DNA from 3 places in the Blautia sp. MSK.20.85 genome. Region 3 is predicted to be linked to each of the others. Evidence: riboswitches for the same ligand, from Rfam matches in the RefSeq annotation. Region 3 holds a riboswitch; each other region holds the start of a gene.

Region 1 (11,148 bases), on a different contig from region 3:
CCATGGTAAAAGAATTTCCACAGTTCTGGCAGACCAGTTTATCGTCTTCCTGTTTGTAATAACCATTTCCGGAATCATAACAGATCTGACAGGTATTAAAAGCGGTACGGATAGTTCCATCCGAAGTCTTTACTGCGATCACTTCCATTTCCGTGCCATCTACATTTGCAGGATAAAAGACTGCATTTTCTGTCAGTTCATCAACCGGTATGGTCAGATTCCCACCGGAACTGACGCTGATTTCCTGATTTCCATCTGCTGCGGAAGTCTCTTCTGTAGTTTCTGTTTCTGTTACATTTCCACATCCTGCAAGCGCCGTCATTGCTATAAGAAACGCCATACCTGTTATCATAATTTTTTTCATCTTTAACATTACTCCTCTGTTTTTATTTTCCTGTTACATAAATAGTCCCTGTGATCATGCCCATCCAGCAGCTATACGTATAGACGCCTTCTTTTTCCGGTATAAATTCGATGACATTTTCTCCGTTCTCGAAAGTATGATCCATTCCAAAATCCTGAAGGATCATCCTATAATTACATCCATTGATGCTGCCCTCCGGTACATTGATCTCCCACTTCACAGGTTCCCCTGCCTTCACAGTAATATCCGGATACCATCCAGAACGCAGCGTACTGGAAACATACTGCACTCCATCTTTTTCCACTGCCACATCTGTCTGATCATCATTCTGCACATTATCCGCTTCTGCTGCTACCTTTTCGCCGGACCTGCTTTCCAAACCTGACAGCACGCTTCCCTGAGACATCATGGCAAGTCCCATAACAACCACCAGGATCGCTCCTGTTTTCAGGATCTGTCTGGTAAATTTCTTTCCCAGTGCAGAAAAAATTGAGCCAAATCCAAGCATCAGAGGAACCGTTCCCATACTGAAGCAGAACATGGAAAAAGCTCCTGCTACCCAGCTTCCGGAAGCCAGTGCAACAATCTCCATAGACTGCAACGGTCCACAGGGCATGAACCCGTTACACAGTCCAACTAGAAAAGGCGTCCTTTTTTTCCATAAAGATTTCCCTCCAGGAAATGGAATGTGGATTCTCAGTTTCCGAAGCCCCGGAAAAATCCCCAGCATATTCACACCCATAACGACCATGATAATTCCGGCCAGGAGTTTCAGAGACCCCTGAAACACTGTGGAAGCCTGTAAACTGTCCCCAATTCCAGCCAGACCTCCTACGGCCCCGAGAAATCCTCCGATCACGGTATAGGAAACAACCCGTCCCATATTATAGGAAAATGTATTCCGAAACATTGACCTTGATATTTCCTCTGCGTTCGCTTCTTGCTTCTGCAAGGTCTGAGAAAGATTGATCCCGCCGCACATGGCAATGCAGTGTACAGAAGTGATCAGACCAATGACAAACAGCATTCCATATCCCATTCCTGTCTCGGCAAGAGAATCCGGCGCAAGATGGTTAAGAATTCCAAAACGCTGCAGGATCACAAATAAAAGGGCGATCGCAAAAATTTCCGCTGCTGCCTGACGAAGCTGTTTCCTGCGAAACTGTTCCGCGGGAATTACCTGATATCCCAGATCCTCGATCATTTTTACAATTTCTTTCATCCCGATTTTCTTCGAATCATAGTCAAACTCTGCCCGTGAATATTCATAGCTGACTGTAATTCCCGTGATCTCCGGTCTTAATTTCAGTACATTCCAGATCCTCGACTGACAGTTAATACAGGTCATACCATCAATATAAATAACCGTATGCTTCACTGTTTTGCATCCTTTCTCATAAAGTTTGTAAAGCGATAAAATAAAAAACTGTTACAATAGATCTTATTTCTACTGTAACAGTTTTTATATCCTACTTTTACGATAGGTTTAATTATATTATTGTATTTTTCTTCTGTCAATGGTAAAGGCCGATTTCACAGAATCTTCACCTTTTAACCAGTCAGACTTTACAGCCACTTTCTCATCACATCCCGAAGCCTTGTCATATCCAGTGGTTTGGAAATGTGTTCATTCATTCCGGCACTTCTGGCAAGCTGAACATCTTCCGCAAAGGCGTTGCCGGAAGAAATCATATCCACTGCTGTCTTTCCGTTTTCTGCTGTCACGACCTCTGCTCCGGTCATCCCTATGATTTCTTTTGCGATCTCAGAGTAGTCATACGCTGACAAAATAATAATGGTTACATCATTTCCAACTATTTTCCGGATCTGCCGGGTCGTCTCCAATCCGTCCATTCCCGGCATTTTCCAGTCAATGATAATGGCAAAATAATCGTTTTCTTTTTCATAACGCGCCGCAACAAGGTTAACTGCTTCTTCTCCGGATGTTACCCACTCCCCGTCGATTCCTATTTCTTCCAGAAGTGCCACCGTATTCTCGCAGCAATTCTGATCATCATCTACCACAAGTACCGGCAGATCGATCAGCTCATCCCAGGTACTGCTCTCCTCAAACAGTCCGGATAATGTTTCTTCCACCTTCAGAGAATTAAAGCTGTTTTCCTGAAGATCCACATAGTATTCACAGAGATTTGCCGTTGTGTATGCACGGTGAAAAGCATCTACTCTCTGCGTATACTGTCTCGCTCTCTTCTCCGCATCAATATTTATAAAAATCCCGGCCATACGAAAAGCAGTTCCGTCCGCACGACGGCTCACCTCTCCCTTATCCTTAAACCACTGATAAGTTCCATCCGCCATACGCATGCGGTATTCCACATCATATTTTTTCTCATTGGTCTTATCCTGAAAAGCTTCCTGAAAAGTCCTGGAAACCTCCTCAAGGTCCCGTGGATGAATTCCCCTTTCCCATGTTTCCAGATTGTTGGGAAAATCCAGAGTATCATGATATCCAAGCATCTTTCGAAATTCATGACTGAAGAAAACTGATTCAGGATTTCCGGACTGAGCACATTCTACAGACCAGAACCCGGAACTGAGCACCTGATTTACCAGTTCCAGATTTTCCTGCATCTCGTCAATGTGCGTGGATAATATCCATAATGCGTTTCCTTCACTGTCAATGGTATCTTTCTTATATACACGCACATTAACCGGTGCACCTTCTTTATTCAGCATCTGTGCTTCGCCTACTCCATGGATCTTTTTAAAACGTTCGATCTTTGCAAACGTACAGTTCTGCCCACAGAATACATTTTTCAGCGATCCGGAAAATTTTTCCATAAATTCTTCATAGGTATATCCAAGATTGTGAAGAAAAAATTCACTGATATAAGCAATTGTAAGATCACGGTCATAATATCCGGCCAGAACACCTACCGCCTGGTTATTTTCGATGTTTTTCCGTATGGCCGCATACGTCTCCTCACAAAGATGGGACTCTCCCACTATATATAAATTTTCTTCTTCAAATAGTGCCTTGTTTATCAACTGTTCACTCCATATTTCACCATTTGCAGCTTTTGGAAAATCCCTGTAACGCGCAGGAAACCGCAATGCATTTTATCTGTTCTTCCAACAAAAAAACAGGGTCAGGCTATAGACATGCAACTATACCATTCCCTGTTTCTATTCCCTGCAGCTGGCTGCCATTTTAAAGGCCCTTTAGCTTTGCGTCACAGCTTTTCAACTGCTTTGCCCATATATTCTCTTTCAAATCTGTACTATTATACACTCATTTATAAATGCCTGTCAACAGCTCTCTTACAGAGTTTTGCAAAACATCTGTCAGATCTGATACCAGCGGATCTCATTGGCAGAGAGATGAATTTCAAAGCTCTTTCCGTCCCCTGTATAAACAGTTGTATCCTGTGGTTCATAGGTGTTATTTACCACACAATACTTTCCGTTTTTCACATAGGCATGAACTTCCACATTATAATTAGACGAGAACCAGCGGTGAAGTTCATCCTCTGCTGCCGCAGACCAGAGCACGGATCTGTACAGAATACGACTGTTTTTAAAGCTGTAAGGCAGCCCGCTGATATAAACGCCACGACCCTTTCCGAAGGTTTTTACCGCCATCTGGACTTCCTGGTCTTTCTGGATCAGGATCTTCGTATCCGGCAGTGCAAAGATATTCTTTTTGCCCTCGCCGAAATCTACGGTTCCGTCTGTATCTTCCAGAATAAAATGATCTCTGTGTTCTTCCCAGTTGTATTTGTCTGTATTGAGATTAAATCCTCTTTCTTCCTCTACTCCCAGGATATCATCCAGCTGAAAGAATTTTCCCTGCCACTGGTGGGCTGCCGGCTCACCAACGCCGATAAAACCGCCGCCATTGTAGACAAATTTCCGCACTGCTGTAAGGATTTCCGGATTTGCCCAGTTCTCGCCGCCGGACTGTGCAGTGTCCGCATCACCTACATTGATGATCACGTCAAAATCATTAAGAAGATCTTTATTTTCACGGATATCATCGAAACTGATAAAGGAAACATCAAACGGCGCACCGCTTAATGCCTCGATGATTCCAAAATAAGAATAATTCTGTTTGTAATAGATAGCATGATGTACCATATGGTTGCCCCAGGAGCGCATTTTTCCCCAGCAGTTTAAAACTGCCACACGTTTTACGCAGTATGGCGTGGTTCCCTGGATATTGTCATAGAGCACACGAAATTCCTGGCATACTTCTTTGATATACTGTACGAAATCCGGAAATTCCAGAGCCAGCTTCAGATAGCCGCCATAGCCGATTCTCTGGATCGGGCTTCGAAGGATAGCTCTTCTTGCAGTTACCCAGTTTACTTTTGCCTCTTTTACCGGATCTCCGCCTTCATGGAAGGTATCCGGGAAAAAGTATGGAAGAAATCTTCCTTCTGTATATTTTACATGTTTGATATCGCTGAACAGACGTAAGGTTGCTCCGTTTCCAACACTTCCCACTACTGCATCCAGTCCGATGGAAGCAAACTCATCCATAAAAGGCTCCATGCCGATCCAGTGATCGCCCATGAACATCATGGCTTCTTTTCCATACTCATGGACAATATCTACCATTTCCTTTGCAAGCTTTGCCACTTCTCTTCTCTGAAAAGCCTGGAAATCTTTAAATTCCTTTGACGGGATACGGTAGGTATTATTCATATACCCCTGGTCAATGATAAACTCCGGACGGAATTTATAGCCTACTTCCCGCTCAAACTGTTCCAGAATATAAGGGCTCACTGAGGCAGAATATCCAAACCAGTCCACATATTTTTCTCTTGCTATCTCGTCAAAGATCAGCGTAAACTGATGAAAAAATGTGGTAAATCGTACCACGTTCACATAATCATGCGAATCCAGAAATCTGCGGAGACGTTCCAGGGAATGTGCCCGTGTTGCAGGCTGGCGCACATCAAAGGTGATCTGAGGCTCTACATCCTTCCAGTCATTGACAACAGCATTGTACATATGTACCGGGTCCCACATGATATATGCAAGAAAACTTACCGTATACTCATGAAACTCTTTTGCCGGACGGATCACCACATTTCCGGATTTTTCATCATAGGACCATTCTTCTGTACCGACAGCCTCTCCTGTGGTACGGTCCATAACTTCCCACCATCTTTTAATATCATCTCTGGTATTGACAGCAAGCATATCCGGATACAGATGGTCCATCAGGTGTATCTCCAGAGTATCGGAAACTGCCGTGTGAAAAGATGTCATGATATACATCTGCTGGATCTCTTCCGGATGTGCCTTCGCCCAGGCATTATCCTTTCTGGTAGTATAATAGGTAGCATATATCTTGGCCCCTGTATTTTTCAGCTCTGCCGGAAATTCTGTTCCGTCACAGTCACGGATGGCATCTGCACCCCACTCATCCAGCATTTTCAGTGTCTCCGGAATCACATCCAGATCTGTCGGGATGGTCACTCTTCCTTTTGTCTCGCTCATTATCTTTACCTCCATTGTAAAAATCCCCTGTTTTTTATTTCTGATATTTTTTTACGATTGCCTGCATCTGCTCCCATTTCTGCTCCATATCTGCCACCAGCTTAAACTGTGTACGACAGCGGTCCAGATTATGGTCTTCACGGTCGATTTTAAAATAATGATCTCCTTCCAGATAGTCAGTAAGAAAACGGATGCCACATTCATAGGTCATCACCTTGGCGCCCATAGGAAGCATCTCGATCTCCCTGGCGTTTAACTTGTCTCCACAACTTTCCAGAAAACCTTTCACGTAAATCTCGTAGAGCTCCATGTCACAGGAGACTTTACTTAAATCTTTCTCATCTTCCAGCGCAGTGCTGGCTCCGAACCGGATCGCATCACCAAAATCATTCATGGCCAGTCCTGGCATTACAGTATCCAGATCGACCACACAGATTCCCTTTCCCGTTTCCAGATCGATCATGATATTATTCAGTTTTGTATCGTTATGGGTTACCCGAAGTGGAACTTCCCCATTTTCCAGAAGTTTTCCAAATATTCCAGCCAGATCTTCATGCTGCAGTGCAAACGCAATTTCTTCTTTTACCGATGCGGCACGGTGACAGCAGTCCTTTTCCACGGCATCTTTCAGCGCCTGAAAACGCTTTTTTGTATCATGGAAATCCTTTATGGTTTCATGCAGAGTCTCTGCCGGATAATCAGCCAGCATTTCCTGAAATTTTCCAAATGCAACAGCACTTTCGTAAAAATCCTCCGGTTTTTCCACCAGATCATAGCTTACCGCATCTGTAATAAAAATATAGGCTCTCCAGCACTCTCCGTTCTCATCTGTCAGATATGCTTTTCCCTCTTTTGTGGGAATCAGATTCAGAACTTCCCGTTCCAGATCTCCACCCTTCTCAATGACCTTCTTTTTCAGATGTCCGGTGACTCCTGCGATATTTTCCATAAGCTCTTCCGGTTTCTGAAAGATCTCCCTGTTGATCTTCTGGAGGATCACCTTGATGGAGCCCATTTCTCCGATCCGGTATCTCAGCATGTAGGTTCTATTGATATGCCCGCTTCCGCAGGGGGCGCAGGAAATCAGTTCCCCGGTAAATGCAAACTGATCCGCGATTTTTTTTATCTCTTCTTTTTGTATCTTTGTCATCTTACCTTCTCTTTCCCAGACAGCAGTAAAAAGCATACCGTCCGAAAGCAGATATGCTTTATACTTTTTTGCTGTGATTATTTTTTCCCCTTTAAGATTCTTGTAGTAAGCGGGGCCATAATTTCACTGTCCGATCCATAAAGGACTTCGTAACCTTCCGGAACAGAAACTGTTTCCGTTTTCTCCCCGAAATTCTGGATAAACAGATATTCCGTATCTTCATTTTCCCTGGTTGTCACAGAAACTCCTTCCGGTATAAACGTAAGCGGCATCTCCACACCGGCTTCTTCTGCTGCTCGTCCCAGGAAGTCCTCATAAAAGGCTGCTTCCATATCGGCTGCCACATAGTAAACATGGCCTTTTCCATATTTTTTGTGAGTCAGCACCGGATAGCCCTGATAAAAATCTTTTCCGTAACGCATCAGCACTTCCGCATCGGAAACTTTTGCTAGCTCACAGAGATTTTTGCAGGTATAGCTTTCTGTAAGTTTGAGGTGATTTCCGGTTTCCGGAATACCGGTATTTTCTTCCCAGTCATAAAGCGCATCGATTTCTTCTGCACGGATGCCTGCTGTTTCCATGAGACCGTGAGGCGTTCCCCCAAGATAACATTTATCCGTCTCATCTACAAGTCCGGACCAGTAGGAAATTACCAGTGTACCTCCATTTTCAGCAAAGGTACGAAGCTTTTCGGCGTATCCGTGATAGAACATATAGGCCATCGGTACTGTTACCAGCTTATAATCAGACAGGTCATGTTCCATACTGATAATATCGGTATTATAACCTTTTCTTCGAAGTGCACGATATTGTTTCTGTACGTTTTCCTGGTAATGCATATCTTCATTTCGAGGTCCCTGGGCATCTTTCAGCGCCCAGTCATTTTCACGGTCATAAAGAACAGCCACCGGAGACTTCGTTACACTTCCCACAGTTTCCTGGATCTGTTCCAGAACTTTTCCTACCTCTGTCACTTCACGAAAAACTCTGGTATCATCACCGCCATAGTGATCGATCACCGCACCGTGGAATTTCTCGGAGGCACCCTGACTCTGGCGGAGCTGGAAATACAGGACACTGTCGGAACCATGGGCGACTGCCTGCAGGGAAGCAGCCAGATGCATTCCCGGTTTTTTCAGCTTATTGATCGGCTTCCAGTTGGTTGCAGAAGGACAGGATTCCATCAGAAGGAACGGTGCTTTTTTGATACTCCTCATAAGGTCGTGCTGCAAGGCTCCATCCACTGCTGTGGTATAGTTGTCTTTTTTATGCCAGCTTGGGTAATTATCCCAGGAAGCGATATCCATAACATCCTTAAACTTTTTATAGTCAAGTCCGTCGTAGTCGTACATCAGATTGGCGGTTGCCGGAAGATCTGACCCGCCTGCGCGGATCGCAGAAATCTCATGTTTCATGAAATCTACAGTTCTGTCTGTAACAAAACGTTTCCAGTCCAGAGTCAGTGCATGAAGCGCATTTTCTCCTTTTGGTGACGGACTTTCGATCTGGTCAAAGCTGTTGTAGGTATGGCTCCAGAAGGTTGTGCACCATCTGGAATTCAGATTCTCAATGGTTCCATATTTCTCTTTCAGCCATTCCCGGAATTTTTCCTGGCACAGAGGACAGTGACATTCCCCGCCGTATTCATTGGAAATATGCCACAGGATCACTGCCGGATGTTTTCCGAAGCGTTCGGAAAGCTTCTTATTGATATTAAAAATCTTTTCACGGTATACAGGAGAAGTATAACAGTGGTTATGTCTTCCACCGAAAAATCTTCTTGTCCGATCCGGGTCCATACGGAGAACTTCCTCGTATTTATCTGCCATCCATTTCGGTCTGGCTCCGGATGGTGTGGAAAGGATCGTATAAATGCCTTCTTTATACAGATTGTTAATTACCGCTTCCAGCCAGTCAAAGTTATATTTCCCTTCTTCCGGCTCCAGTACAGCCCAGGAAAACATCCCCATGGAAACCGTGTTGATATGTGCTTTCTTAAAATATTCGATATCTTTTTTCAGAATGTCCGGTCTGTCCAGCCACTGCTCCGGGTTGTAATCGCCACCGTGCAGGAAATGGTCATATCTGATCTGCTTTGCCATTTTTTCTTTCTCCTTATATTTTTTATTATGACACTTTATAAAAAGGATGCTGTGTGATCCACTTGAAGCATATTATACAATACACCTACAGCTTTCGACAGCATCCTTTTAAATTTGAATCTTATTTAACAGCTCCGGTAATACCTTCTGCGAACTGTTTCTGTAATACGAAGAATACGATCATAGTCGGAATAGAACAGAATAATACGCCGCACATCAGCATACCGTAATCTGTCACATATCCGGTGATCAAATTGGCGATCAGCATCGGCATAGTCAACGCCTTGTTGTCTGTCATGATTACCTTCGGCCACAGATAAGCATTCCATGCATTCATGAATGTGATAACTGCTGCTGCCGCATAGGTAGATTTCATTGTCGGGATAAACATCTGGAAGAAGATCCTTACCTCGCTTAACCCATCAATACGTGCTGCCTCAATAATGTCGATCGGGAATGCTCTTGCATTCTGACGGAACATCATGATCATGAATGGTGTAGAAAGGATCGGAAGGATAAAACCTACCGCTGTATTTAAGAGTCCTGCTTTGGAGAACATCTTAAATAAAGGAACCATTGTTGCAACCTGTGGAACCATCATGGCAAGAAGCAGGATGGAAAACAGTCTGTCTTTCCATCTGTCATGATATACTTCAAATCCATAACCTGCGATGGAGCAGATCAGAAGGCAGAGTACAGTAGTAAGGACCGCATAAAACAGAGAGTTTCCAAGTGCTCTCCACAGCGGCTGCTGTGCAGTCAGGTTCTTAAAGTTTTCCATAAAATATGTACCTGGAAGAATCCGGCCTCTGGATACATCAGTAGTTGTATTAGTTGCTGCGGAGATCATCCAGTACAGTGGAAATACAGAGATAAATGATACGATGATCAGAAAAATATAGGTAGGGATCAATCTTCTCTGGATCGCGGATTTGTTCTTTTTCTCAGTCACGTGTATCACCTACTTTCAAGTTGATAAATGCCAGGATCGCTACCATGATAAATATGATAAATGACATTGCTGCCGCATATCCGAAGTTTGGCACATTGATAAAGCATGTATTATAAACATAATGGGACATTGTGATGGTAGTGTTCGCCGGGCCACCTTTTGTCAGGTTGACAGACTCGTCGAACAACTGCAGTGTACCATTGATTGACATGATAAATGTCATGATAATTGTCGGTTTCAGAAGTGGTACGGTAATTTTCCAGAAAGTCTTCCAGCCGTTGGCACCATCGATCTTTGCTGCCTCGTATACAGAATATTCAATATTCTGAAGTCCTGCAAGATAAAATACCATGTTATATCCAGTCCATCTCCAGATCAGCGCGATGATAATAACAATCTTTGCACTTGTGGAGTTTCCAAGGAAGTTATAACCGGTTGTTAAAATTCCAAGTTTGATCAGGATACTGTTGATCAGACCGTCTGTTGCAAACATGGAACGGAAGATCAGAGAATAAGATACCAGAGATGTCGCACATGGAAGGAATACACATGTACGGAAAAATCCTTTGAATTTCAGATCTTTGTTATTCAGAAGCTGTGCAAGCAGGATCGCAAGGATCAGCATGATCGGTACCTGAATAATAAGATATAAAAATGTGTTGACGATGGACTGCTGAAATACTTTATCCATCATGATACGTTTGTAGTTACTGAAGATCGGGTCCGCAAACCTCATGTTTGCTCCGGCACCTGTCTGTAAAGAAATGATAAATGCACGGATCATCGGATAAAAACTCATGACAGCGATCATGATGGTTGCAGGTGCCAGAAAGATCCAGCCTGCCGCTCTCTGTTTCGCTACCAGAGACATGCCACTTTTTTTGGAATTCACAGGAACTCCTCCTTTCAAACCTCTTAAGCCTTTACATAAGACAGAGGACTGCATGCAGTCCCCTGCTTCGTATTTACTTATTCATTTCAGAATGCAGCCTTCAGATCTTACTCTGTCATCTTGAATGCCAGTGTATCCTGTGCTTCCTGAAGTGCAGACTCTTTGTCTGCGCCGTTTACGATATTAACAACTGCTGTGTTGATGCACTCTCTTGCCTCA
Region 2 (11,148 bases), on a different contig from region 3:
TGAAGAAAGTGGACTTTCTCAGAAAGATTTTGCAAAACGATTAGATACCACGCCAAAGAATTTAAGTATTCTGGTACGTGGGGAGCAAAGATTATCAATCGATATAGCCATGAAATTATCTCGAATGTTAGGGACTAGTGTTGACTACTGGCTGAATCTTCAGAAGAGCTATGACGCTTTGATTGCTGAGTTTGAATCATCCAAGGAATTAGAGCAGGAAAGAAGAATTTTCAAGTACTTTCAGTACACATATTTCAGAGAGAATTTTGGATTGCCTGATCTTCCGAGAAAAACAAATGAGCAGATTAAGTGCCTACGTGAATTTTTAAATGTTGCATCATTATCTGTTTTTACAAAGCAAAATATGACAGTTAGTTTCCGAAGTGCATCTGAGGATATGAAAGAGACTAATACTGCCAGAGCAAATGCAATGGTTCAGATCGCAATTAATCAGGCACTGAAGATAGAAGCACCTAAGTTTGACAAAAAGAAGTTTGAAAAAGCTGTTGATTATGCATTGACATTAACGACACAGCATGGTGATTTTTATCCACTGATTAGGAAGGCCTTTGAAGATGCGGGAGTAATATTCGTAATACTTCCAAATCTTCCGGGTTCAGGAATAAATGGTGCAACCAAGAAGATTGGGCAGAATGTAATGCTGATGGTGAATGACAGACGTTTCTATTCAGATACATTTTGGTTTACTCTGTTCCATGAGATTGGCCATATTATTAATGGTGATTATGGAATTACGTTTGAAAATGAGCACGCTGGACAGGAGGATGCAGCAGATAAATATGCGGAAGACAAATTGATCCCTCCGGGAGAATATGAGGCTTTCGTTAGAATGAATGAGTTTAGCGAAAATGCTATCCGCAGATTTGCTGAAAGAATTGACAGAGATCCGGGTATTGTCCTTGGCCGCTTGCAAAATGATCAGATTGTTCCATTTACAAATGTTGCACTGTCAAAAGCATTAAAACACAAATACAAAGTAATAACATCATAAAGAAGTATATAACTTGAGGTCGTCTACCGTTATCCACGATAGATGGCCTTATTTTTTTATCCATTTGGGGAGAAAGGAGGTGAAAGCGATTGGAGGAATTTAAGGCGAAAAGACATGCGGTCAAAAAGATGACCCGAAAGGGACTTGTGGAAATAGATTCCAGAGAAGGGATAGTGAAGGAAACTGCGGAAGCAAAGTCCGATGGAAGGCGCATCAATGAGGCTGACTTTGTGTGCACCATCATTTGGTACCGCACGCAGTACATGAATTATATTATCCTGGGAATCGCTGAATTCATGTTAGTAGGCGTATTGGCTGCAGGAGCATTTGTCCTGGCATTGGAGTCAGAAGTGAGAAACTGGCAGTGCTGATGAGAGGATACCTGCAATCTATGAAGGTAAATCTGAGAGAAATTATTCACTATATTGACGAGTCAACACTTGAAAAAGCGAAGAACGAAAAAGTTCAAAAGCAAGAGTCTCCTTCAAAGATGTCAAAAGACGTAGAGGAGTCTGTTGATAAGATGATCTCCAATCGTATGAGCAAAGCATATTCTGAATGGAAATCAAATCAAGATACACAGCCATTTAATGAAAATATAGAGAAGGAATACCAGAAGCTTTTGGAAACACTGTCTCCGGAACAAGAGGAAGTGCTTACGAAGTATTGTGATGAAATATTTGCCAGCGGAGCAGAGACAGAAGAGTTTTTCTATCGCCTGGGTATAAAGGATGGACTGAGATTAAAAAGTACGGTAAAATCTGTATTAGAAATGATGTCGTGAAATCGGAATTTGGAGGGAACAAAAAATATGGAATTAAGACTATTGCGCTATTTTCTGACGGTGGCAAAAGAACAGAGCTTTACAAAAGCAGCAGAACAATTGCATATCACCCAGCCAACGCTTTCCAGACAAATGGCAGCATTTGAAGAGGACCTGGGAATAACATTATTTATTCGAAACGGAAAGAAAATATCGCTTACTGATGAAGGAATTTTATTAAAAAGGCGTGCCCTGGAGATTCTTAATCTTGAGGAAAGAACGCTTGAGGAACTGAAAGGAAAAGAAGAGGTTGTAGAGGGCACGATAACCATTGGATGCGGTGAATTTGCAGCGGTGGAGACATTGGCGGAGATATGTAAAACATATAAAGAAAAATACCCGCTGGTTCAGATTGTATTGCATACTGCAACAGCAGATGCAGTGTATGAGATGATGAACAAAGGACTTGTAGATATTGCATTATTCATGGAACCGGTGGACACCGAAGGGCTGGATTATATCCGGATCACAGATTGCGATCACTGGTGTGTTGGAATGCGGCCGGATGATCCGCTGGCAGAAAAAGAGTTTATAAGAAAAGAAGATCTTATTGGAAAACCATTGATCCTGCCGGAAAGAGTAAATGTTCAAAGTGAACTTGCCAATTGGTTTGGAAAAGACTTTTCGAAACTGCAGATTGCTTTTACAAGTAATCTTGGAACGAATGCCGGAGTTATGGCAGCAAATGGACTGGGCTATCCGGTATCCATCGAAGGTGCTGCAAAGTATTGGCGGGAGGATATTCTTGTACAGCGAAGAATTTCTCCTGAAATCACAACAAGTACTGTGATTGCCTGGAGACGAAACATTCCATATTCTCTGGCGGTCAGTAAAATGATAGAAGAAATAAATGCTTTTCAGGCATAGAATGGAATTCAATATAAGCATTAGACATAATAAAAATATCAGGTATAAAATAGATGTATAAGAGAAATTCAAATCTTATACATCTATTTTTATACGAAAAATTCGCAAAGAAAGGGGATTTTTATTATGAGTAAAAATTTAGTCGCATTTTTCAGTGCAAGCGGGACAACAAAAAAAGTAGCAGAAATGATTGCAGAGGAAGCAAAAGCGGATTTATTTGAGATTGAGCCAAAAGTTCCATATACAAAGGCTGATCTTGACTGGATGAATAAAAAATCCCGCAGTAGTGTGGAAATGAGTGATAAGAAATACAGACCGGAGATTATGAAGAAAAAGATGGATATGAGTTCTTATGACGAGATCCTTCTGGGATTCCCAATCTGGTGGTATGTAGCTCCGACAATTGTCAATACATTTTTGGAAGCCTATGATTTCAGTGGCAAAAAGATTGTGCTCTTTGCAACATCCGGTGGAAGTGGATTCGGTAATACTGTAAAGGAATTACAGCCATCCGCACCGGATGCGGTTATCACAGAAGGCAGCCTGTTAAACCGTGGAACAAAACAGGAAATCAGTGAGTGGGTAAAATCTTTATAAATAACAGTGCTATGGAGGTATACAGAAAATGGGAAAAATAATACAGACAGCAGGAAGAAATGTACTTGGTGAATTTGCACCGGAGTTTGCACATTTTAACGATGATGTCCTTTTCGGTGAAAACTGGAATAACCAGGATATTGACGTAAAAACAAGAAGTATCATCACAGTGGTTGCTCTGATGGCTTCCGGAATTACAGATTCTTCTTTAAAATATCATCTTCAAAATGCAAAAAATCATGGTGTAACACAAAAAGAGATTGCCGCAGTAATCACACATGTCGCATTTTATGCAGGATGGCCAAAAGCATGGGCTGTTTTCAATCTTGCAAAGGAAGTGTGGGAGACAGGCGAAGGAGATTTGCCATACGAAGAGGAAGCGATGCGGGCGCATGCAAAAGAGATGGTATTTCCAATTGGTGCACCAAATGATGGTTTTGCACAGTATTTTTCTGGCAGAAGTTTTCTTGCACCGATTTCCACTTCTCAGGTTGGCATTTTCAACGTGACATTTGAACCCGGATGCAGGAATAATTGGCATATTCATCATGCAAAAAGCGGTGGCGGGCAGATCTTAGTATGTGTAGCCGGCCGAGGGTTTTATCAGGAAGAAGGCAGGGATGCGGTAGAAATGAAACCGGGTGACTGTATTAACATTCCGGTAGATGTAAAGCACTGGCATGGGGCCGCTCCGGATGAATGGTTTTCCCATCTGGCAATTGAGGTGCCGGGAGTGGATTGTTCCAATGAGTGGTGTGAGGCGGTATCGGAGAAAGAGTACGCTGGATTAAGATAAGGAGAGCACTATGGAATACGGTAAACTCGGAAATACAGATATAGAAGTGTCAAAATTATGTGTGGGCTGCATGAGTTTTGGGAAAGCTGGAACCATGCATGACTGGACGTTGGATGAAGCTGAAAGTGAGAATGTTATCAAGCATGCACTTGATTTGGGATATAACTTTTTTGATACGGCAAATGGATATTCAGCAGGAACAAGTGAGGAATATTTAGGTAAAGCATTGAAGAAAAATGTAGCGAGAAATCAGGTTGTGATTGCATCCAAGGTATATTTTAATGAAGGTCGTTTATCAAGACAGGCAATCATGAGGGAAATAGATGGAACTCTGTCACGTCTTGGAACCGACTATCTTGATTTATATATCATCCATAGATTTGACTATGATACACCAATTGAAGAAACTATGGAGGCACTGCACGATCTGGTAAAAGCAGGAAAGGTCAGGGCACTTGGTGCATCTGCCATGTATGGATATCATACAGATAGTTAAACGTGTAGCGGAGCTTGCCGAAAAGTATAACTGCAAAATGTCCCAGATAGCCATTGCATGGCAGTGGGCAAAGGGAATTCTATCGCCTATTATTGGGGCAACCAAAACGCAGTATCTGGATGATTCAGCCGGAGCATTTGACATTAAATTAACTGCCGAAGACCTTGCATATCTTGAAGAGCCATATGTTCCACATGAGATAGTTGGTGCAATTGATAAAAACCCGGCGCAAGGTGTTATTTTGCTTGATGAAAAGAAATAAAGTTTCAGTAATCATAGAGTGTATGGATTCAATTCCATCGGTAAGACGTAATCCTATAAAATGTCTGTGATTCAGTTCTTTATCTTTGTTTTCTGTTCTCATACTCCTCCTTCCACTGAGACTATTCCTCCCTCCGGGAGTCCACGTATTTCAATATCGGCTGTCCCTTCCGATATTAGAAATAGTGCTGTGAACACTTTCAGGTGGAACCAACAGACAAGTGAAACGTCTGTTATTGAGAGGGTATGGGGAGATCCCCATCAAGATAAATCCCATAGGAGAACAGGATGCCAAACGGCAATACTGTTAAACATGGGTGGATCTTGCTCTTATTTGTATCCCTCTATATAACGAAACGCTCAGAGGCTGTTTTACAGTGGGGGGAAAAGAAAAAATATCAAAAAAATGTTGAACGGAATGTATTAAATGTAATTGACTACTTATACAACTATACCAAGATAAAAAAATATACAGATTTTCTATCCAATATTATTGACGTGTAAAAAACTTCATGGTATTTTTATTTTGGGAAAAATGAAAATTATTTTAAAGGCAAACCTGTTGAAAGGCAGGGGCGCAAAGCCAGAAGGGACTAAAGTCAGAAAGCTTGACCATGTCAGCCGGTTGCCACTGTTTCCATATCAACATAATATATGGAAAAGATGTTTGAACAGAAGAGATTCCGATACCTTTTATACTATATAGATGTGTGATTTAAAAAAATATAATAGGGACACTGGCAGATTTTGGCAAGTGTCCTTTTTGTATGCAAAAATGGGTAACAAAACTAGCAGGGACAGGTTTTCTGTATACAGATAAAAGCAGGATGAAGAAGGCATAAGACGGAGAGAGGACTTTAAAAAAATGAAAAATTATGAGGACAAAATATATTCCTTAGGTGAGACTGTACCGGGACAGACACAGGCCATGTCACAGGCAGTACAGAAAACACTGGAAAATAATGGCGGGGTAGGCATAATGACAGGATATTATGACCAAAACCTGTCTGTTTTATCTGTGAGCAATCTGCTGTTACATAGTACAGGATATACATTCGACTCTTTTATGAAGCAGACAAACGGCTCATTGAAAAATTTCTTTTATGGCGAGGAAGATATACTGGATCGAGATCGTTTTTTGCAGCTTCACGGAGCAGGGGAATCACAGATCCTTACAGCAGACGGTACAGTGAATAATGTACGGCTTTATAAAGAAGATGCGACAGATGAGGCGGGCAGACAGATCTGGGTTATGTCTGTACAGGTCAACTGGGATCATGTAAATCTGGCACTGCTCAATGAGGCTATCTGTTCCGGCTTCTGGTATTTTGACTGTGACGAAAACAGTGAGATTGTGAATGCAAACTGGAGTCATGAATTCCGAAAAATGCTTGGCTATCATGACACTCTGGACTTTCCGAATAAACTGGAATCCTGGTCAGATCTTCTGCATCCACAGGATAAAGAAAGAGTAATGGTGCAGCTTCAGGCGGCAATTAAGGATAAGACGAACCAGATAAAATACCAGGTAGAGTATCGTATGAGAATGAAGGATAATCAATACCAGTGGTTTCGGGCATCGGCAGAAGTAATACGCCGTCTGGATGGTTCTGCCAGCAGGATTGCCGGGATTTTTATTAACATTGATGGGGAGAAAAAAGAAATCATGCAGGCACAAAAATCTGCTGCTTTCCACCGAGCTTTTACAAAAGCAGATCTGTGCGAGTATTATGTGAATCTGGAAGCGAATACTTTTGATACCTTTAAGGTTGAGCCGTCCCTGATGACCGTCTTTGAACAGAGTCATACATGGGATGAACTGATTCGGCATTTTGTGGATTCCTATGTTGTGGAGAAAGATAAGAAGGCGGTATCCTCTTTTTACGACCGTGGTTATATTGCAGAAAGGCTGAAGGGTCTGGAAACCGAATTGGCTTTGGAGTGCCGTATCACTCTGAATGGAGAAGAACGATGGGTCCGTAATGTGATCATACGCGGCGAGATAGAGGATTCAGAATATGCCATGATCTTTCTGCGGGATATCACAGAGACAAAGGTGGAGAGTGCACGGCATCTGCAGATGGCAGCGGATAATGCTTCCATGGAGCAGCTGATCCAGAGTATTGTGCGTCTGGTTGACCGTTTTGTTGTCTGTGATCTGGAAAATGACAGGTATGAATTCTACAATCTGAATGGACAGATGATATATAAACCTCTGGGATTTTATCATGATTTTCAGATGCAGGTTCTTGAAAAATATAAGACACTGGAACCATTGGAAGCTATAGATATCCTGATAGCCCCGGATAATATTCGGAAAAAACTGAAAAGTGAAAATGATATTTATAAGTTTGAGTATTGCAGCCAGGATGAAAAGACTTATAAGATCGCTTCTTACATACCCCTGGAATGGGAGGATGGAAAACTGGTAAAAGTATTGCTGGCATCCATGGATGTGACACAGGAGAAAAAAGCAGAGATTGAATCCCGTCAGGCACTGAAAGAGGCTTACTGTTCTGCAGAAAATGCTAATCGTGCGAAAACAGAATTCCTTTCCAATATGTCCCATGATATCAGGACACCGATGAACGCTATTGTCGGTCTGACAGCGATCGCAGGAGCAAATATTGAGAGTCAGGACAGAGTCATTGAATGTCTCAGCAAAATTACAAAATCAAGCCGTCATCTGCTGGGGCTGATTAATGAAGTGCTGGATATGGCACGTATTGAAAGTGGAAAAATGACGCTGGCACAGGAGGATTTCAATCTGCCAGATCTGGTGGATAATCTTATAACACTCACAAAACCGGTGATTGATGAACATAAACATAATTTTGATATACATATTAATCACATTGAACATGAGGATGTCTGCGGTGATAGTCTGAGGATTCAGCAGGTGTTTGTGAATCTGATGAGTAATGCGATCAAGTATACACCGGATGGTGGGAATATTATTTTTTCCATAGAGGAAAAGCCAAATGGATTTTCAGAGCTTGGATGCTATGAATTTACGATTGAGGATAATGGAATCGGTATGTCACCGGAATTCCAGAAAATCATGTTTGATCCTTTCAGTCGCGCAGATGATCACCGGACAACCAGAGTTCAGGGAACTGGTCTGGGAATGGCGATCAGCAGAAATATTGTTAATCTGATGAATGGTAATATTAAAGTGGAGAGCACCTTACATAAGGGAACCAGAATTACGGTAACGATTTACCTGGAGCTTCAGGAAAAAGAAAAAGCACAGGACAAAAATCTGATGAATCTTCCTGTTCTGGTTGTGGATGATGATAAGACATGCTGTGAAAGTACAGTTGCCACACTGAAAGAAATCGGTATTACAGGTGAATGGGTTCTCTCCGGCAGAGAAGCCGTTGAGCGTTGTTATGCACACCACGAGTTGAAGTGCGATTATTTTGCTGTTATTCTGGACTGGAAGATGCCGGATATGGATGGAATAGAAACTGCCAGACAGATCCGGAAGCGTATAGGTAAAGAGATTACCATCATTGTACTGACATCTTATGAATTCAGCGAGATTGAAGAAGAAGCAAAGGCTGCAGGTGTAGATGCTTTTATTGCAAAACCGCTGTTCCGTTCCAGGCTGACGGCAACATTGCGGCAGTTTACTTCGGACAGAAAAGAAAAAGCAGCAAGAAATTATCTGCAGAAGCTGTCAGAAGCAGATTATACAGGAAAAAGAATTCTGGTGGTTGATGATAATGAGTTAAACAGAGAAATTGCTGTTGAAATTTTACAGATGACAGGGGCAGAAGTGGAAACAGCAGAAAATGGAAAAGCTGCAGTTGAAAAAGTGGAAGTTTCTCCGAAAGGCTTGTATGATCTTGTTTTTATGGATATCCAAATGCCTGTCATGAATGGCTATGAGGCAACCGCAGCGATCAGGAGCCTTCCGGGTGAACAGGGAAAACTGCCGATCGTTGCCATGACTGCCAATGCTTTTGCAGAAGATGTACAGCTGGCAAAAAACACAGGCATGAATGGACATATCGCAAAACCGCTGGATATGAATAAGCTGAATGATGTCCTGGAAAGCTGGCTGTAATTGATTCCCGATTATTGAATTAATGATTTTAGCAGGAAAGAATGAGGAAAATACGAGTATGAAAAAGGCAAAACATTATCTGATAGCTTTATTGTCAGGGGTGCTTGTGGCAACTACTGTTTTGTCTGGCTGTGGACAATCTGAAAAAGCAGTATCTGAAAATGATGATCACCTTACTGTGTATCTGTGGGAAAATCGTTTAATGAAAAATATTGTACCCTATATCTATGAGCAGTTTCCGGATCAGGATATTGAGTTTATTACCGGCAACAATGATACCGATTTATACAGCTATTTTGAAGAACATGGTGAACTGCCGGATATCATAACTGTACGTCGATTCTCAGGAACAGATGCACAGAATCTGGAGCCGTATCTTATGGATTTTGCTTCTTATGATGTGGTTTCCAGGTATTACTCCTATGCATTGCAATATTATAAAAACTCAAAAGATGAGATTCAGTGGCTTCCTATCTGCGGTATGCCGCAGACGATTATTGCCAACAAGACATTGTTTGAGCAGTTCGGGATCAAGATACCGGAAAATTATAAGGAATATGCACAGGCGTGCCAGCAGTTTTATGATAATGGTATAAAACCTTATTCCCTGGATCTTGCAGAAGACTGGTCTGCTCATGAGGTGATCCAGACAGGTGCAATCGGTGAATTCATGAGTCTGGATGGAATCGAATGGAGAAGCTCAGCTGAAAGTGCATCAGGGGATATTGCGTTTGATGATGCGTTATGGAAACGTATTTTTTCAGAAACCAATACATTTTTGAAGGACTCACATTTTACAAGTGATGATATTAGCGTCGATATTAATACTGCAGCGCAGATGTTCCTTGAGGGAAAAGCAGCAATGTTTCATGGTTATCCGGCACTTATGCAGGAATATCAGGAACAGATGGATGCAGAATTAACCCGTATACCGTTTTTTTCACAGATTTCGGATGAAGCTTTTATAAATATGACCCCTTCTCTGAATATTGCATTCAACAAAGACCTGGAAAAAGATCAGGAAAAACTGGACCTGGCATTCGATGTCCTGGATCGTATGATTTCAAAAGAAGGACAAACGCTGATTGCAGAAGGAAAGGGTGTAATTTCATTAAATGTAGATGTTCCAAACATGATGGAAGATGTACCTGGCCTTGAAGATGAAATTAATAATAATTCTGTTTATATCCGATATTCTGCTCAAAAATCATTTGATGCCAGCCTTAAGGCTGTTCACGGATTATTGTCAGGGGAAATGGATGAAACACAGGCGTATGATGCTTTTCGCAGCACAATGAACAGTAAGGATTCAAAAGAAAAAAACACAGTAAATTTTAAAAATGAATATTCTATTTCACTAAATGATAAAAACGGTCGTGATGCGGCATCTTCTATTTTAACTACGATCAGAGAAGAAAATGATGCTCAGCTGGCTTTGGTACCATATTATTATTTTACTTCTTCCATTTACAAAGGGGAGTGCACCGGCAGCCGGGTTGCTTTGATGACAGCAAAAAGTTCAGATGCACCATTATATCTGGCAAAAATCAATGGCAAAGAGGTTTATGAACTTGCGGAGAAATATCTTGCTGATTCTGATGAGAAATTTCATGTAACCAATAAATATGAATTACCAATTGCATCCGGTATGAAAATAATCGTCAGTCAGGAGGAAAACGGATTCTCATTACAGGACATAGAAGTAAATAAGAAAAAAACAGACAAAGACAAGGAGTACTCTATTCTTCTTACAGACACCACAATGTCTGTTTTGAAAAAAATAAATCCGGAATGTGAGATCAGGCAGCTTAAGGACACAACATTATCAAGTGCATGGACTGCAGCAATGGCAAACGGACAGCAACCGTCAGCACCGGAAGATTATATAGAGGTTGAAAAATAAAAGTGGGAAAAGAACAAGTGATAACAAAAAGAAAAAAGATCATAGTACCATTGTTTTTTTTAATTCTTATACTTTTAAGCTTAATTTTTGTAAAGCTCCTTTTGAACAGGATGAACAGCTATATCGCGGAAAACGGGAAAAGCAGTATGGGAGCTGTTGTTGAACAGATACAGCAGACCTATGATCTGCAGGTGAATGGATACTACAGCCAGCTGCATTTGCTTGAGGATTCTCTTATTCAAGAGGAAGTGAGATCTATTGAACTGGATAGAAACAAGAAGTTCTTTGAGGCATGGCAGAAAGAATCTGAAAGTACACTTA
Region 3 (11,148 bases):
GAGTTTGAAGAACGGAATTTCCGCGGTTGTCTCTGATACTTCCTGCTCCCTGATAAAAGGTACATCCAGAGTCACACGGAAAGTGGTTCCCTCGTGGAGTCTGCTTGTTGCTTCAATGGTTCCGTTCATCTGGTCGACGATCTTTTTTACAATAGCAAGGCCCAGGCCGCTTCCCTGTACTTTATTCACTCTTGTATCAATTGCTCTGGAAAACTGAGAATACATTTCTTTCATGAATTTTTCGCTCATTCCAATCCCGTTATCCCGGACAATGGAAACCAGGCGGATCTTATCTTTATCCGGAAATGGTTCCTCATAAACTTCCAGTTCAACCATTCCTCCCTCAGGAGTATACTTCACTGCATTGGATAACAGGTTCATGTAAATCTGACCGATCCGCAGACGGTCAGACAGCACGGTATCATAAATAATGTCATGTCGGTTACAGATAAATTTCTGGTTCTTATCTTCTGCTGTTCCACGGATATTCTGTTCGTAAAGTTCACATAATTCAGACAGTTTTACTGGCTCAGAATCAATGCGAAATTCCCCACTTTCGATCCTGGAGATATCCAGGACATCATTGATCAGCTGCTGCAGATTACTTCCACTTAAGTTGATCTTATCCAGACAGTCCAGTATTTTGTCCGGTTCATGGAGATGGTTTCTTGCAACTCTGGTAAATCCCATAATGGCATTCATAGGAGTCCGGATGTCATGGGACATTCTGGAAAGGAACTCTGATTTTGCCTCATTGGCACGGTTGGCCTCTTCTACCGCATCTATGAGATATTTTTCCCGCCTTTTTTCCTCACTGATCACGCGGATCACAAGCAGAACCTGTCTGGCTGTTCCATCTTCCGCTCTTGACTGGACAATAAACCTGGCCAGATGCCAGTTGTTATCTGTGGCAAGGTAGTCAACTGCAATGGACTCCTCTTTTTCCAGACGTTTTTTCAGAGTGGAGAGGTCATAAAACTGTTTTACCATGGCCCTGTATTTGGACGCGACTTTTTCGCTGCTATCACTGGTGATATGGGCAGCTGCGGTTCCCTTCATTCCTGTAAAACGGTGATTTTCACTGCCGCCGGTAATCTCCTCATAATAAAAATCCTGAAGGTCGATCCGGTAGATCATGTAGTAGATCTTACTGATGGCGGATATGATCTCATTGTTCATTTTCACTTCTGCCAGAGAATCTTCCAGCTCTCTCTGATGATTTCGCTCCTCCTTTATGATCTCATCTACATGACGAAAAGCGATCAGAACCGGAAAATCCGTTGAAGAAGGAAGTCTGGTGGCTCTGCTTTCAAAATACTGATGCCTGTTGGCATTTTCCCGGGACTGATATCTGCGGCTGATCTTATCCCTGGTTTTAAGCTCGCCTATCAGATTCTGACAGTCAAATGTCTCCAAAAAATCCGGCGCGGATTCTTTTATGACAAAATGATCATAATAGTATTTCAGTTCTTTTGAGTAACAAAGTATGATTTTTTCTCTGCTTTTCAGAATCTTCGGAGCGTTGGCACCCTGTTCCAGTTTTACAACTTCGGCAGTATCATCCAGAAGATTGACTTTATATACAGAAGTACAGTCCTCACAGAGAACATTCAGGATCTGACGTTCTTTTTCCATGCTTTCAAGATTTTTTCCCAGAAGCGTAAACATGCGGAGATTTTCCCTGGCTGTATTCAGATGAGCACCTACGAACGCAAGCTGATGAATAAACAGTTCTGAGATTCCTTTATAAAAATGATCCATTCCGATAAATCCGCTTAAATGGTCTCTGCTGAAAATAGGTGCGAGGACGCGGGAATATGCGTGATGTTTCTTCATCAGGTTGTATTCCTGTTCCATAGGAGAAAGTTCTTCACAATCTGTAACCTGGATCGTCAATCCTTTTTTCAGTTCGTCTGTCCAATGCGGAATATCCTCTACCGTGATTTCTGAAAATAACTGTTCTTTTTCTAATATGTCGTCCTCATTTTTCCATTCATACTGAAGACAGAAGTATTCTTTTCGGTTCTTTTCTTTTTTAACAAAAATATATACTCGATCGGCACCACTGCATTTTCCAAGCAGTTGCAGCATTTCGTAAATTGCGCCATCCAGTTCTTCGTTGTTTTTTACACGATATTTCCGTTTAATGTCCTTGTGATATCCTTGATACTTACCGGTTTTGGTATATATCCGTTCATGCCAGCTTCTGAGCCGTATAGGGCATCAGAAGTGCACCATCTGCATCACCATTTCCTCTCCACGGGGTAAAATAAAAAAAGCACCATGTTCAGACAGAGAGAACTATAGTGCTTTTGAATTATGCAACTGGCTGCCATTTTACAGGCCCTATAGCTTTGCACCACAGTCTTTCGGCTGCTTTGCCCGTGTTTGTTTTTTTAACAATTTTAGTGTATATTTATACGGAAAATTTGTCAATTATTGTTTGGAATTTTTTTCAACTGTGAAAAGGCTTTTAGCATTTCTTTTTCGCCGTAATCATCAAATTGTATCACAATGGTATCTTCGGTTTCGGAGATAATGGACCCGCGGCCGTATTTGGGATGTTCTACAAGTTGTTTTGGTGTTTCTGGTGGGATGTTTTCCGGCAATGCTGTCTTTTCATCTGGGGATAAAGAAGTTTCCTGTTCCTGGGATCTGGCATATTCTTTCGGTGTTTCCAATTTTCGGAGTTTTTCTTCCAGGATCATCTTTTTCAGGTCCTGAAGGTGCCGGGCAGCTTCTTTTGTATCTCTTGTGGCATCTGCCGGATGGGCAAGATATTTCTCCGGAAGACTGGAAAGGTAGCGACCTGGACCTGGAAATACCCGCGCAGTTCCGGGATTGATGTAAAAAGATAATTCCAGGAATTTCCTTGCTCTTGTCATTCCCACATAAAACAGTCTCCTCTCTTCCTCTTCTGTAGAAGCATCACGGCTATTTAAGGGAATCAGCCCATCATTTACACCAATGATAAATACGTAATCGAATTCCAGCCCTTTGGAGGCATGGAGCGTCATCAGTTTTACAGATTCTCCGGAAACCGCATCTTTTTCCGGTTCCATGCCATTCAGTACAAGATCATTAAGAAAATCCCTGATACTGTGATAGGATTCCATTTTCTTTAACAGGGAAAGGATTTGCCTCCTGTTTTCTTTATAGTCGCTGGAAGACGGTCGGAGATATTTTTCCAGAGAAAGCTGTTCCCACAGATTTATGTAGCCGGAGCCTGTGTCCCGATACTCCCACATGGCCTGAAAAAGTAAGGATTTCGAGAGAAATACACTCCCTTGTGTAAAATTCAGAATCTCTGTCCGGGCTTTTTTTGAGGTCCATCCTTCCCCGAAAGTTTTGTCGCAAAGGACATAAGTTCCGCTGGTAAGATCCTCATGATTGCTTAAAAAACGCAGTATATGAAGAAACCAGGCAAGAACCGGAATATCCTGAATGATTTTCTTCTGAGAGATTTCATATGGGATCTGATGTTTTTCCAGAACTTTTGAAAGGATCTCTGACTGGCTCTGAAGCCTGTAAAACACTGCGACCTCCTCAAGTGGAACGCCTCTTTCATGAAGAGCAAGGATCTTTTCTGCCAGATATTCTGCTTCCTGAAAAGGATCGTAATGATTTTTGACAGAGATTTTTTCTCCTTCTTCCTGTACGCCGGTAAGAGAATCCCCGGATTCCTGAAATCTTCTGGAAACTGCCAGGATCGTCTGGGAAGAACGGTAATTTACAGGAAGGGATAGTTCTTCTGCGTGATACAATTCACGGAATTTATAAAAAATATTGAACATACTTCCACGCCAGCTGTAGATCACCTGATTGGGATCGCCCACTGCAAAAAGCCCGACTTCCGGTCTTTTTAATTGACGAATCAGTTCAAACTGAAGTTCATCGCAGTCCTGCACTTCATCAATGATGATCCATTTCAGCTGCAAAAGTTGCTGTGGATGATCTTTCAGAAGTTTCGTGGCACACTGCAACAGGTCTTCGTAGCTCATTTTGTTCTGTTTCCGTTTTTTTTCTGTAAGGAGAGTTACAAGTTTCGGAAAATCGTCCTGGTATCCGGGCTGTCTGGATGTGGCTGACCTGTATTTATGATCCAGTCTTTTTCGAAGACGGTTTTTATATTTGATCCTGAGAGTATGCTGGTGGATCAGCTGATTGGCAAGTTCCAGTTCTTCTTCAGGCAGACAGACCTGGAAATCTTTTGTGTAGCCAAGTTCTTCTAATGGAAGCACTTCCTGAAGGAGCTTCAGGGCAATGCCGTGGAATGTTCCATAGAAAAGAGACGAGGGGTTTTCTTCTATATTTTGGATCTTCAGCCTGTTTTTGATCTCGCCTGCTGCTTTATTTGTAAAGGTCAGAACGATCATATTTTCCAGGGGGATTTTTTTCTGCTGGTGAAGATAACGGATCTTTTCGATAAGAACCGTTGTTTTTCCGCTTCCTACGTTTGCGCGGACCAGGCAGGCATTATGTTCATCCAGAACCGCTGTTTTCTGATAATCATTCAGTTCCATATGTTTCATCCTTTTTCAGAGTGTGATATCTGCGCATCATTTTTTCACGTTTTAGCATATCTTCCGGTTTCTCTGTATCTGTAAGGATCGCAAAGCGGAAATCAACCGGAAGAAAGACGTAAGTACTGAGCACATTGGAGATTCCTGTTCGGTTCTCCTGCATATTGGCCCATTCTGCATAAAACGGATCTCTCAGATAGAGGATCAGAGAGGAGTCTTTGACTTCCAGTCCGGATACCATTGAGAAAAATCCTGCAAATGTATTATTATTTTCTTTGACCCGATTGCAGAATAAAACCCACTTCTCCTGCAGATCAGATAATGTGAATTCCCGTTGTCCTGATCGATTCCATTCTGTATTCTTTTCATCCGGATAAGAAATATTCCTCGTTTTCTGCACGGTCAGTTCCGATTCTTCAGATAAATTTTTCAGCCCCCACAGGATCACGTTCCGGTCAAGCCTGTCATTTCCAATACAGACTGCACAGCCGTTTTTGCACCTGCAGCCGGAAACCATTCGGATAGCCTGTTCTGTCACTTTGGGGATCAGATCATAGATCTTTTCTGCAAATCCAAGGCCTCCTACATAACGGTCGTAAAAATAGAGAGAAACCTCCTCAGAAGTGCTTCCGGAAAGTTCCAGTGCATTGGTGGACATTGCCACCCCAAGATCGGAACCTTCTGTCATTGTCACCATCAGAGCTGCATTTTTCAACGCAAACATCAGACCTTCAAAGTGGTTATTTCTTACATAATAACCGTTTCTGTCCGGCTGTAAGAGATTGCGGTACTGTCTGACCACATTTTCAGGAAGTCTGAGCCAGGTAGCTTCTGTGTCGTAATTCTTGGAAAGTGGTTTCGTGAGCTGTTCAAAACCCAGGTTCTGATGATTATGGAACTGCATTTTTTTATACATGTATACAAAATCTGCAATATTTACATCTCCAAAAGAAAGTTCACTTCTCTCCCACTGCTGCTTTTTATGTCTGTGTATGATACGGATATTGGTCTCGCTTCCAGGTACTGTGTAATAGTTTCCATGAAATGGCACAGCTTCCACGATCTTGCTTTCCAGGTTCATTTTCACAACCTGGTAAAAATCTCCGTCGTGCATGTAAACGGCACCTTCATGGATCTCATGAAAAGCCTGTTCCTCATCCATCTCCGTGATATTTTTTCCGGTTTCCTTGTTAATGAGCTGATACTTGTTCTGATCAATATTCCGGAGGGAAAATTCTCCTGCAGGATAAAGTCCTCCTGACCAGGCGAAGCGGCCTCCCATATTCCGGACTTCATCTACTTTCATAAGTACAGGGATCGTCTCCCCAAGATCCGGGAATAATGCACCATCATCCAGGGTTAACGGAAGTTCCGCTGCCGCAGCCCGGATATGTGCAAGCTGGATCAGAAGATTGTCTGGATCAACGATGGCATTTTCACTGCTGTGTTCAAAAAGCCATTCCGGTTCCAGAGCGATATACTGATCCATGGGAAGGTTGGCAAGAATCAGATAATTGGTGCATTTTCCACTTCCTCGTCCTGCACGGCCTGTCTGCTGCCAGAAAGATGCTCTTGTTCCCGGATAACCGGCCAGTACCGTTGTACTGATCTTTCCGATATCGATTCCCAGTTCTAATGCATTGGTGGATACAAGGCCAAGAAGATCCCCTGAGATCATACGCTGTTCGATGCTTTTTCTCTCCAGAGGAGTGTAACCGCCACGGTACCCGGAGATTTCTTCTTTTCTGGCTGTCCCTAAGAACCCTGCCGCATCCAGATGGTCTCTGGTTTCTTTCACCAGGATCTCCACATTTTTTCTGGATCTGGCAAATGCCAGAAAGCTCTCCCTTCGTTCCATCAGCTGAGGAAGAAGGTCCGCTGCAACATTTATAACAGATTCTTTTCCGTAGGGGATGCCATCTTTATTCAGTTTCTCTTCTGGCTGGACCAGGCAATAGATCCGCTCTGATATTCCTGCACCGCTTCTGGCGATATTGATAAAAGATCTTCCGCAGATCTTTTCCGCAAGTTCCAGGGGATTGGCAATGGTGGCGGAACTGCATAAAAACTGAGGATCTGAGTGGTAATATCTGCAGATCCTGGATAAACGGCGAAATACATTGGCCAGATGAGAACCAAAAGCTCCTCTGTATACATGCAGTTCATCCAGAATAATGTATTTCAGATTGGAAAAAATAAAGTCGAATCCATATTTGCTGTGATTTGGAAGCATGGAGCCGTTTAACATATCCGGATTGGTAAGGATGATATTGGCACGTTCCCGGATCCTTTTTCGCTCAGCAGGCGGTGTATCTCCGTCATATACGCCGACAGATAAACGATGTTCCCCAAGTGCTTCCATCCAGGGGATCAGCGCACGGTACTGATCAGCTGCCAGGGCCTTCGTGGGATAAATAAAGATCGCACGGGTCACAGGATCTTTCAGGATTTCCTGAACCACCGGCAGATAAAAGCACAGGGATTTACCACTGGCGGTAGGTGTGGTGATCACGATATTTTCTCCAGCCATAGCATGGGAAAAAGCTTCTGCCTGGTGGGTATAGAGAGACTTTATATTCTGGCCGGACAGAAAATCCTGGATATCCGGATGCAGGCTTTTGGGAAACTCTGCATATTCCGGAGATCTGGCAGGGATTGTTTTTTTGTAAATGATGTTCCCCTTCATGCTTGCTCCTTTGCTGTCAATTTATTCGATAGATATTATTTTTAATAAAAACAGTATAACATAAAAAAAGCGATACCATATAGTTTTATCTTCCCATATGACATCACTTTTCTATTTTTTATGCAGATTTTTCAAGTATATGTTACAGTGCAGTGCCTTTCTTTGGTACAAAGAAACGGCTCATATCTGCATGTTCCAGCTTAAGCAGTGAAATTTTTCTATCAATTCCTCCTGCATATCCTGTGAGACTGCCATTTGTGCCTACTACACGATGGCATGGAATGATAATAGAAATTTCATTATGTCCAACTGCACCACCAACAGCCTGGGCGGACATATGGGAAATATTTTCTCTTTCAGCTATTTTACTGGCAATTTCTCCATATGTGATCGTTTGTCCGTAAGGAATCTCTGATAAAATCTGCCACACAGCTTGTCTGAATGTTGATCCCGCAGGATGAAGAGGAGGTGTAAATGTTGGCTTTTCACCGGAGAAATAGATATCCAGCCATTTTTTTGCTTCTGAAAGAATCTCCGTTTCCTGTGAAATCCTCTCGTCCGGAAGTGTATTCGCAAAGTATTTCTGTCCTTCAAACCATAAGCCTGTAAGTCCAATTTCATCTGCTGCCAGTAAAATTTCTCCTAACGGTGATTTATATTTGCATGTATAGATCATAGTTTTCCACTCCTTATTTCAGTAGTGTTACCTCAAGTATAATTTATGTGAAATAGTTATCTTTAATTATGTGAAAAAACGGAGAACACAGCAAGGTATTCTCCGCATATAATATAGTGGTATGTTATCTGCTATTTTTACTGTTATATTACATTTTACTGCTATTCACAGGTGCTTTAATTCCAGTAATCTGTTTTTTGCTTCAGATCAATATTTTTACTGAAGAATACAGGATTTTTTTTCTGCCGGATCTGTCCTTCGTAATCCTTTAATGCTTTCAATACGGTGTTGGACAATAGCAGGATCACCGGAATGTTGATCAGTGCCATTACTCCCATCAGTACATCAGAGATGTGCCACAGTAATGTCATCTCCATTCCCGCTCCCAAAAACACCACCAGTGCTGATACAAGGCGAAATCCCGTCATGAATTTCTTACCCGGCTGCTTTTTAAGGATATAAGTCAGCAGATTATCACAATAGAAGCAATTTCCCAGCAATGTAGTGAAAGCAAATAATACCATTGCGATCATAATAAAATATGGTCCAAAAGAACCAAGAGTCTTGTGAAGTGCTGCCTGCACCCACGGTGCTCCCTGAAGCTCTTTTGCCGGTGTCACACCAGATACCAGACACATCATGGCAGTTGCAGTGCACAATAATAATGTATCAATAAACACAGACAGCATCTGTACCAGTCCCTGTTTAACCGGATGACTGACCATTGCAGACGCCGCCGCATTGGGGGCAGAACCGATACCTGCTTCATTGGAATACAGACCTCTTCGTATTCCCTGCATCATAGCTGATCCGGCAAATCCGGCAAAAATTGCTTTAAAATCAAATGCTTCTTCAAAGATCTGTGCCAGTACCGATGGAAGCTGTCCGATATTTAGTACCACTACCAGCAGGGATATCAGAATATATACAATGCCCATAAATGGCACTAAAGTAGAAGTTACTTTCACAATTCTGTTACCGCCACCCAGCAGACACCATCCCGTTACCAGCGCCAGAATTCCTCCAATGATCCATGGCGTGATCTCTGCATTATAAAATGGCTGACCGGAAAATGTAGACTGCAGATTATAGGAGGCCAGCATATTAAATCCAAACGCGTAAGTCAGGATCATGGCTATACAGAAAACCACTGCCAGTCCTCTGCTGTGCAATGCCGCCTCTATGTAATACGCCGGGCCGCCGTAGCACTGGCCGTCTTTTCCTTTTTTCTTATATATCTGCGCCAGTGTGCTCTCTGCCAGAGCTGATGCGCTTCCAAGAATGGCAATGATCCACATCCAGAATACGGAGCCCACACCACCGATACAGATGGCAGAAGATACTCCTACAATGTTGCCTGTCCCTACACGAGATGCCGTGGAGACCATCAGTGCCTGAAAGGATGATACACTTTCGTCTCCCTCTGGTTTCTCCATTACAGCGCTGCAGGCGTTTTTGAATAAACGTACCTGTGGAAATCTGGTCCGGACAGTAAAGTAGATGCCGGAACCAATCAATATTACAATCAGTAATTTGCTGTAGAGAAACGTGTTGATTGCGTCAATGATCGTTTCGAACATAAATCCTCCTCGTAACAGAATTTTTTATCATACGATAATATCGGATAAAAACCCGAATTGTTACCATAATACAATATTTCTGCTATTTTGAAAAGAGGTTATCCGCAGGAGTTCATGAACCTGGAAGATTTTTCTTTCCGTAAATTTCATTAAGCACAATTTTCCCCACAAATAAATGACTCAATCCTGCACAACGTTCAATAGGATATTCATCATATCCATAATGCTCTGTGATCAATTTCATTCCATGAATGATCTCTTCCTGTTCTGTGACAAAGCTACATTCTCCAAAACCAATGATACTTTCGTATCGAGCTGTAATTCCATGCGCGGTTTTTTCAATCAGAGTACGATGCAATCTTCACAAAAGACAAACCTGTGATCTTTGCATTCCACGGATCTGTCGTACTGTTATTCAGAATTTTAAAATGTACGTTCGGGTACAGGATATTGAAATCCCGGACCGCCTCAAACAGATAACAGTGAAGAGCCGTTTCAGTTGCACTGATATAGATGGTTCCGTTTTCCAGGCTGATCAGGTTACTGAGATTGTTTTCTCCCTTAAAAAACTGAGCACATCCGGCAGCTATATATTCATAAAAAATATTTCGGTGTCAGCTTCATTCCGCTTTTGCTGCGTATGAATAATCTGCAGCCCAGGATGTTTTCAAGGTTGTGGATCGTTCTTGTAACCGCAGGCTGACTGGTTTTTAAAACTGCTGCCGCTTTTGTGAGATTTCCATATTTGGCTACGTAATAAAATACTTTATAATGCTCAAAATTGGTGTCCATGATCGTCCTTTCTTCTGCGTAAGGTTTTTATCCGTTTTAAAAGAGAAACTGTTCTTTCAGCTCCCTTTTTCGTTTACCGGAAGTAAATGCTGCTTCCACGGAATTCAGGAGCAACTGTTTTTTCTGTTCCTCTGTAAGGTTTAACAGGGAATCCATATACTGAAACTCATGGGAAAGGGTTGTTCTTTCAATGGCAGGATCATCTGTATTTAGTGTTACCTTAAGTCCCTGTTCCAGAAAATTTTTCAACGGATAGGAAAACATATCTTCCACTGCCCTGGTCTGCCGGTTGCTTGTGGGACACATTTCCAGAAAAATCCCGCTGTTTTTTACAAGTTGGATCACCTCTTCATTTCCTGCGATACGCACTCCATGCCCGATCCTGGATGCTCCCATACGGATGGCTGTTTTGACATCCTCGGCATCGCCGGCTTCACCTGCATGGATCGTAAATGGAACGTTGTACTCTTTTGCTTTCGCAAAAAGATTCTTATAGCTTTCTGTTGGAAAAAGTGCTTCTGCACCTGCAAGATCCACGGCAACTACTCCTCCATCCTCTGTGAGATATCTGCGAGCCAAGTCCAGAGTTTCCATATTTTCCTGCTGATTGGAGCTTCCACGCATGCAGCATAAGATCAGATTGCCTGGAATCGGAGATTTTTTCAGGCCACGTAATGCAGACTGGATCGCCGTTTCCTGGGTCATTCCTTTTTGTGTATGGAACTGTGGTGCAAAACGAAGTTCTGCGTAGATCACACCGTCTTTTCTCATTTCAGAAAGGATAAGATAAACGGCTTCTTCCAGTGCTTCTTCTGTCTGAAGAAGGGAAAGAGGCAGGTCAAAGCATTTCAGAAAATCATTGAGATTTTCGCAGGTATCCGGAACGGAAAG

The links. Region 3 has a riboswitch for cyclic di-GMP ahead of G5B12_RS03070 (hybrid sensor histidine kinase/response regulator). Riboswitches for the same ligand answer to the same signal wherever they lie in the genome.
Region 1: it holds a riboswitch for cyclic di-GMP, as region 3 does, so the genes downstream of both, G5B12_RS17260 (PAS domain-containing protein) here and G5B12_RS03070 (hybrid sensor histidine kinase/response regulator) in region 3, are expected to answer to the same signal.
Region 2: it holds a riboswitch for cyclic di-GMP, as region 3 does, so the genes downstream of both, G5B12_RS16030 (response regulator) here and G5B12_RS03070 (hybrid sensor histidine kinase/response regulator) in region 3, are expected to answer to the same signal.

Annotation. Positions count from the first base shown of each region.
Region 1 is NZ_JAAIUN010000002.1:123,207-134,354, forward strand. It holds gene G5B12_RS01815 (DUF2318 domain-containing protein) at 1-364, opposite strand, end outside; gene G5B12_RS01820 (urease accessory protein UreH domain-containing protein) at 387-1,742, opposite strand; gene G5B12_RS17260 (PAS domain-containing protein) at 1,931-3,331, opposite strand; cyclic di-GMP riboswitch class I at 3,517-3,592, opposite strand; gene gnpA (1,3-beta-galactosyl-N-acetylhexosamine phosphorylase) at 3,671-5,833, opposite strand; gene G5B12_RS01840 (phosphotransferase enzyme family protein) at 5,868-6,983, opposite strand; gene G5B12_RS01845 (beta-galactosidase) at 7,061-9,085, opposite strand; gene G5B12_RS01850 (carbohydrate ABC transporter permease) at 9,207-10,037, opposite strand; gene G5B12_RS01855 (carbohydrate ABC transporter permease) at 10,030-10,929, opposite strand; gene G5B12_RS01860 (ABC transporter substrate-binding protein) at 11,037-11,148, opposite strand, start outside.
Region 2 is NZ_JAAIUN010000045.1:2,198-13,345, reverse strand. It holds gene G5B12_RS16065 (HigA family addiction module antitoxin) at 1-1,012, shown strand, start outside; gene G5B12_RS16060 (hypothetical protein) at 1,102-1,383, shown strand; gene G5B12_RS17680 (hypothetical protein) at 1,404-1,796, shown strand; gene G5B12_RS16050 (LysR family transcriptional regulator) at 1,824-2,702, shown strand; gene G5B12_RS16045 (flavodoxin) at 2,829-3,299, shown strand; gene G5B12_RS16040 (carboxymuconolactone decarboxylase family protein) at 3,328-4,095, shown strand; partial or broken gene G5B12_RS18410 (aldo/keto reductase) at 4,106-4,853, shown strand; cyclic di-GMP riboswitch class I at 5,395-5,485, shown strand; gene G5B12_RS16030 (response regulator) at 5,718-8,924, shown strand; gene G5B12_RS16025 (ABC transporter substrate-binding protein) at 8,983-10,827, shown strand; gene G5B12_RS16020 (ATP-binding response regulator) at 10,974-11,148, shown strand, end outside.
Region 3 is NZ_JAAIUN010000003.1:168,320-179,467, reverse strand. It holds gene G5B12_RS03070 (hybrid sensor histidine kinase/response regulator) at 1-2,091, opposite strand, end outside; cyclic di-GMP riboswitch class I at 2,318-2,393, opposite strand; gene G5B12_RS03065 (ATP-dependent helicase) at 2,433-4,523, opposite strand; gene G5B12_RS03060 (DEAD/DEAH box helicase) at 4,510-7,209, opposite strand; gene G5B12_RS03055 (methylated-DNA--[protein]-cysteine S-methyltransferase) at 7,352-7,885, opposite strand; gene G5B12_RS03050 (alanine/glycine:cation symporter family protein) at 8,062-9,465, opposite strand; gene G5B12_RS17780 (hypothetical protein) at 9,578-9,709, opposite strand; gene G5B12_RS18465 (hypothetical protein) at 9,844-9,945, shown strand; gene G5B12_RS17370 (helix-turn-helix domain-containing protein) at 10,060-10,257, opposite strand; gene add (adenosine deaminase) at 10,294-11,148, opposite strand, start outside.